2 regions of the Mesorhizobium sp. M0047 genome follow, and region 1 is predicted to be linked to the other one. Evidence: predicted binding sites of a transcription regulator. Region 1 holds the regulator's gene; the other holds the start of a gene.
The links. The regulator PhoB, encoded in region 1, activates phosphate uptake and scavenging genes when phosphate is short. The targets are predictions, from matches to a motif close to TGTCATNNANCTGTCAT.
Positions count from the first base shown of each region.

Region 1 (3,413 bases):
AAGTGTCGGCGCCGTCACCGCCGATCAGGACATCATTTCCCTTGCCGCCATCCAGCGTCTGATGACCCGACCCGCCCTTGATGATGTTGTCCAACGCATTTCCGAACGCATATCGATTGGCGCCGGTAACGACCAGGTTCTCGAAATTGTCGGGGAGCTTGTAGCTCATCCAGGTGTCGATCGTGTCGATCCCGGCCCCGGGATCTTCGACCGCCTTATTGTTGGTGGAATAGAGGTGATAGTAGTCATCGCCGGCGCCACCGTACATCGTGACATTGACGCCGGTGTCTCCCCAGAAGGAGTCGTTGCCTGAGGTGCCGTGCAGTTCGGCCCCGGCTCCGGTTGCCGAGAACCAATGACTGGACGCGCCGGTGTAGGGAAGAGGAATACCTTTGGCGTTTAAGACCGTGCTCATCAGAAATCCTTCCTCTTAGTGTCCGACCTGGTCAAGTCATTCGGCGCAGGGTCCGGCGACCGCTTTCAAAGCAACGTTGCAACGAACGAGATCGTTCCCGCGGAATCGTCATCCGATCCAAGATCGTATTGGCTATTCGGAGCACATACAATCAATAAAGAAGAGGGAAACTCGCTCTTAGTCGGATGCAATTTTTAATAAAATTGCGCATTTATGCGAAACCACGTCCTCTAGTGGGCACATAGCCATATTAGTTCGAATTGTTTCTTGAGGCGCGCGACTTTGATCGGAGGTCTGCGGGCAAGATAGCAATGTGACCAACTAAAGTGTCACGGGCCGTGCCTGCGGCCAGCCTGGCAGAAAAGCGAATTGGGAGATCGGAGGGCAATCGCCAGCCAGTCAAGGTACGCGCCGAGCCCACGACCGCGAAGGGCAGTTTAGACTTCGATCCTGCCTGCTTGAATGTCTGCCATCGCGTGGCCATTGGCGACCACCTGCTGATCGAATTTGAACCTTGGTTCCGATCTATCGGCTAATCTTCCCTGATAGCGTACCCTGCACCCCGAATGGTGCGGATCACGTCGGGCATGCGGCCGTTGTTGACGGCCTTGCGCAGCCGCCCGACATGCACGTCTACCGTGCGTTCGTCGATGTAGATCGTTTCGCCCCAGACGTTGTCGAGCAGCTGGCTGCGCGAGAACACGCGGCCGGGATGGCGCATCATGAATTCGAGCAGGCGGAATTCGGTCGGCCCGAGCCGGATCTCGCTCTTCTTGCGATAGACCCGGTGCGATTCTCGATCGAGCACGATGTCGCCGACCTTCAGCACGCTGGACAGCAGTTCCGGCTTGGCACGGCGCAGCAGCGCCTTGACCCTGGCCATGAACTCCGGTGTCGAAAACGGCTTGACCAGATAATCGTCGGCGCCGGTCGAGAGGCCCCGCACGCGATCGCTCTCCTCGCCGCGCGCGGTCAGCATGATGATCGGCAGCCGCTCGGTCTCGGGACGCATTCGCAGGCGCCGGCAGAGTTCGATGCCGGAAACCGCCGGCACCATCCAGTCGAGCACCAGAAGGTCAGGCACGTTCTCCTGCAGCCGGATCTCGGCCTCGTCGCCGCGCGTCACGACCTCGACCTGATAGCCCTCGGACTCCAGATTGTAACGGAGCAGCACGCCTAGCGGCTCCTCGTCCTCCACCACCATGATGCGTGGCGCGATCATCGGCTGGTTACCTCTGTCGTCATGCCGCGGGCGCGGACATTGTCGTCTCGTCCTGTTTCGGACGATTGGCCGGCAGCTGCGTGCCGGTCAAAACATAATAGGCATTTTCCGCGATGTTGGTGACATGGTCGCCGATGCGCTCGAGGTTCTTGGCGCAGAACAAAAGATGCGTGCACGCGGTGATGTTGCGCGGGTCTTCCATCATATAGGTGAGAAGCTCGCGGAACACGGAGGTGTATTTGACGTCGATGCGTTCGTCGTCGGCACGCAGTTTCGCCAGCGCGGCGGCGTCACGCGCCGCATATTCCTCGATGACGCCCTGCACCTGGATCAGCACCAGTTGTGCCATTCCATCGATCGAGTGCGAAAGGTCGCGCGGCGTGACGCTGAGGCCGACAGTGCCGACACGCTTGGCGATGTTCTTGGCAAGGTCGCCGATGCGTTCGAGATCGCCGGCCATGCGGATAGAACCGACGACATGGCGCAGATCATCGGCCATCGGCTGCCGCTTGGCGATCAGCGTGATGGCGCGGTCGTCGAGCTCGCGCTGGCGCGCGTCCATGATCGCATCATCGGAGACGACGCGCTGTGCCAAGGCGTTGTCGGAATTCAAGAGCGCCTTGGTCGCACCGCCGACCATCGAGCTGGCGAGATCGCCCATGTCGCTGATGAGCTTGCTGATCTGACCGAGATCCTCGTCGAAAGAAGCGACTGTATGTTCGCTCATGATCCTGTTCCTCGTATGCCTGAGCTCAGCCGAAGCGGCCGGTGATGTAGTCCTGCGTGCGCTTCTCGCGGGGCGACGTGAATATCCTCTCCGTGCGGTCGAACTCGACCAGCTCGCCCAGATACATGAAGGCCGTCTGCTTCGATACGCGCGCCGCCTGCTGCATGTTGTGGGTGACGATGACGATCGTGTAATCGGCTTGCAACTCGTCGATGAGCTCCTCGATCTTGGCGGTCGACAGCGGGTCGAGCGCCGAAGCGGGCTCGTCGAGCAGGATGACTTCCGGCTTCACCGCTACGGTGCGGGCGATGCAGAGCCGCTGCTGCTGACCGCCGGAGAGGCTGAGGCCGCTGGCGTCAAGCTTGTCCTTGACCTCGGTCCAGAGTGCCGCGCGCTTCAGCGCCTGCTCGACGCGGCCGTCCATCTCCGACTTGCTCAGCTTCTCGTAGAGCCTGATGCCGAACGCGATGTTTTCATAGATCGACATCGGAAATGGCGTCGGCTTCTGGAACACCATGCCGATCTTGGTGCGCAGCAGGTTGAGGTCCTGCGAGCGGTCGAGAACGTTCTGGCCGTCGAGCAGCACCTGACCTTCGGCCGTCTGCTTGGGATAGAGCTCGTAGATGCGGTTGAAGACGCGCAGCAGCGTCGACTTCCCGCAGCCCGAAGGCCCGATGAAGGCGGTGACGCTGCGCTCCGGCAAGGACAGCGTAATGTCCTTCAGCGCCTTCGACTGGCCGTAGTAGAAGTTGAGGTTCTTGACCTCGATCTTGGCCTTGGCGGTGGCCTCGGCGGCGATCGTCATGTCTGGAGACAACATCTGGCTCATTTGTCCTCTCTGCGTCCGGTCAGGCTGCGCGCAACGATGCTGAGCGCAAGAACCGTCAATGTGATGATGAGTGCGCCAGTCCATGCCAGTTGCTGCCATTCCTCGTAGGGGCTGAGAGCGAACTGGAAGATGGTGACAGGCAGGCTGGCCATCGGCGCGTTGAGATTGCTCGACCAGAACTGGTTGTTGAGCGCCGTGAAGAGCAGTGGTGCCGTCTCGC
Region 1 is NZ_JAMYUW010000019.1:59,678-63,090, forward strand. Features, by position in the region: gene eglC (endo-1,3-1,4-beta-glycanase EglC) at 1-415, opposite strand, end outside; gene phoB (phosphate regulon transcriptional regulator PhoB) at 948-1,637, opposite strand; gene phoU (phosphate signaling complex protein PhoU) at 1,657-2,364, opposite strand; gene pstB (phosphate ABC transporter ATP-binding protein PstB) at 2,390-3,193, opposite strand; gene pstA (phosphate ABC transporter permease PstA) at 3,190-3,413, opposite strand, start outside.

Region 2 (3,413 bases), on a different contig from region 1:
ACCCTGCAACGTACCGGTCAGTAACATGATAACTCAATCTCGTCCCTTTGGCCAGCGCTACGCCTTCGTCGTGGTTGGCATCATCTTTCTCTGCCTGCTGGTCGCGGCCGGCCTGCGGTCCGCACCCGCCGTCATGATGCTGCCGCTGGAGAACAGCTTTGGCTGGCGGCGAGACGTCATCTCGCTGGCTGCTGGTGTCGGCATCCTGCTTTACGGTCTCACCGGTCCGTTTGCCGCGGCCCTGATGGAGCGCATCGGGCTGCGCCGCACGCTGCTCGCCTCCCTGATGGTGATGTCAGGCTCCACCGCGCTCAGCCTGCTGATGACCAAGCCCTGGCATCTGTTCATCACCTGGGGCGTGTTCTCGGGCATTGGTTCCGGCGCTGTCGCCAGCGTGCTCGGCGCCACCATCGTCAATCGCTGGTTCAAGACCAATCGCGGCCTTGTCATGGGACTGATGTCGGCCTCAAGCGCCTCTGGCATGCTGGTGTTCCTGCCGATGATCGCCGCGCTGGCGCAGTCGGGTGGCTGGCAGCCGGTCGTCATTGCGGTGGCGATCGCCACCGCGGCCCTGATACCGCTGGTCTGGCTGCTGGTGCCGGAACGGCCGGCCTCGATCGGCATGGTGCGCTACGGCGCCGAGGCCGACGACGTGCCGCCGGCTCCGCCCGCGTCACAGGGCAATTTCCTCGCGCATACGTTCTCGACGTTGCGCCGCGCCGCCGGCACGAGGGTATTCTGGTATCTGTTCGCCACCTTCTTCGTCTGCGGCTTCACCACCAACGGGCTGGTCGGCACTCATCTGATCGCGTTCTGCGGCGACATGGGCATCGGCGAGGTGCAGGCCGCCGGCCTGCTGTCGATGATGGGCATTTTCGACCTGATCGGCACGACACTGTCGGGCTGGCTTACCGACCGCTACGACCCGCGCAAGCTGCTTGGCGTCTATTACGGCATTCGTGGCCTGTCGCTGATCTATCTGCCCTATTCCGGCTTCTCGGCGACCAGCCTGATCATCTTCGCGGTGCTCTACGGCCTCGACTGGATCGCCACCGTGCCGCCGACGCTGAGGCTCGCCAACGAGGCGTTCGGCGATCGCAGCGGACCGATCGTATTCGGCTGGATCGTCGCCGGCCACCAGATCGGTGCGGCCACCGCCGCCGCTTTCGGCGGCACCATGCGCGAGCTGCAAGGCAACTACGAACTGGCCTTCCTGATTGCCGGCATGACGGCAATTGCCGCGGCGTGTATCTCGCTGCTGATCAATACAAGCCGGCCAGCGTTTGAACCGGAGCCGAGAGCGGCTTAGCCGCGACGGCGGAGCGCTAATCTCCCCCCTTGAGGGGAGATGGCCGCGAAGCGGCCAGAGGGGGTCGGTCCGACCGGGCTCTGCCTCCTGGTGCAGATGGAGGTCGGCGCTCTATGCGCGGCGACCCCCTCTGTCGCCTTCGGCGACATCTCCCCCTCGAGGGGGGAGATCACCCTGTTCACTGTTATCAAACCTTCATCATCCCGAGATGCGCCTGAAACATTGACGCTGGATCCTGGTGGCACCGTTCAAGCCATCCAGGAAACAGCCATGAACAAGCTTTCGATGACCCGCCGCGCCTTCGTCACGTCCGCCAGCGCCGTTGGCCTGGCCGGCGTTTCGAGCCTGGCACTGCCATACTATTCGCGCGCCAATCAGCGGCCGGCCTTCACCCATGGCGTCCAGTCGGGCGATGTCGACGCCACCAGCGGCATGGTTTGGACGCGCACCGACCGCCCGTCGCGCGTCATGTTCGAGGTGTCGTCGACGGAGAATTTCGCCAATGCGACGCGCCTGGCACCGCTCGATACGTCGCCGGCCAGCGATTACACCGTCAAACGGCTGCTCACCGACCTCGCTTCCGACCAGGACATCTTCTACCGCATGACATCAGCCGATCTCGCCGACATCAACGCCGTTTCGGAGCCTATCACCGGCCGCTTCAGGACGGCGCCGGCCTCGAAGCGCGACATCCGCTTTGCCTGGTCGGGCGACACGGCCGGCCAGGGCTGGGGCATCGACGAGACCGGCATGAAGACCTACGCCACGATCGGCAGGCATACGCCCGATTTCTTCCTGCACTCGGGCGACACCATCTATGCCGACGGCGCCATGAAGGACGAGGTCGACCTGCCCGGTGGCGGCAAGTGGAAGAACGTCGTGCTGATCGACGGCAAGCGCAAGGTCGCCGAGACGCTGGACGAATACCGGGACCAGTGGAAATACAACATGATGGACCGGAACGTGCTCGGCTTGAGCGCCATCTGCCCGACCTTCTACCAGTGGGACGACCACGAAGTTCTGAACAACTGGTCGGATTCGAAGAATCTCAGCGCCGACAATCGCTATACGGAGAAATCCATTCACGTGCTGGCGGCCCGCGCGGCGCGCGCCTTCCATGAGATGACGACGATCCGCTATGAACCCTCCGAGCCCGGCCGTGTCTATCGCAAGATCGCTTACGGGCCGCTGCTCGACGTGTTCTTTCTCGATATGCGGTCCTATCGCGGCCCCAACGGTCCGGACATGCAGGATGAGATGACCCCGCAATCGCGCATGCTGGGCGAACAGCAGACGAAATGGCTGAAGCGCGAGCTGGCGAATTCGAAGGCGACCTGGAAAATCATCGCCGCGGACATGCCGCTCGGCCTCGTCGTCTGGGATGACGGCACCAAGAAGGTCGGCGCCGAAGCGGTCAGCAATGGCGATAACGGGTTGCCAAAGGGACGCGAGCTCGAGATCGCCGACCTGCTGCGCTTCATCAAAAACGCCGGCATCAGCAACACAGTCTGGCTGACCGCCGACGTGCATTACACGGCCGCCCACCATTACAACCCGGACAAGGCGCAGTTCCAGGATTTCAATCCGTTCTGGGAATTCGTCTCGGGCCCGATCCACGCCGGAACGTTCGGCCCCAACGATTTTGACATGACATTCGGGCCGGAGCTAAAGTTCATCAAGGCGCCGACTGCCGAACAGGGTCAGAACCTGCCGCCATCGGCGGGCCTGCAATTCTTCGGGCTGGTCGACATTTCAGGCGCCAGCGAGCAGATGACGGTGCGGCTGATGGATCGCGACGACAACGAACTCTACAAGGTGACGCTCGACCCGGTGCGGTCGGCATAAACGCACTTTTCACCCTCCCTCTCGTGGGGAGGGTCGACGCGGCGGCTTCGCGAAGCGAAGCTGGCGAGACGGGGCGGGGGTGAAGCGCCGTCTTAGTCCGGGTAGCAGACCATCGGAATGTTCGGCCAGACGGCGTTGTCGCAGTTGGCGGTGTCCTGCCGCTGCTTGAAGGAGGCGCTGACCGGGCCGGTCACCATCGGGTCGACACCGTCGGGTGCGTCGGCGAAGACCTGCTCGGCTGTCTGCGTGCCGGACTGCG
Region 2 is NZ_JAMYUW010000030.1:10,761-14,173, forward strand. Features, by position in the region: gene NKJ89_RS24455 (MFS transporter) at 26-1,309, shown strand; gene NKJ89_RS24460 (alkaline phosphatase D family protein) at 1,580-3,154, shown strand; gene NKJ89_RS24465 (hypothetical protein) at 3,247-3,413, opposite strand, start outside.
Region 2: the regulator PhoB is predicted to act here: its motif matches at 1,492-1,508, upstream of NKJ89_RS24460 (alkaline phosphatase D family protein).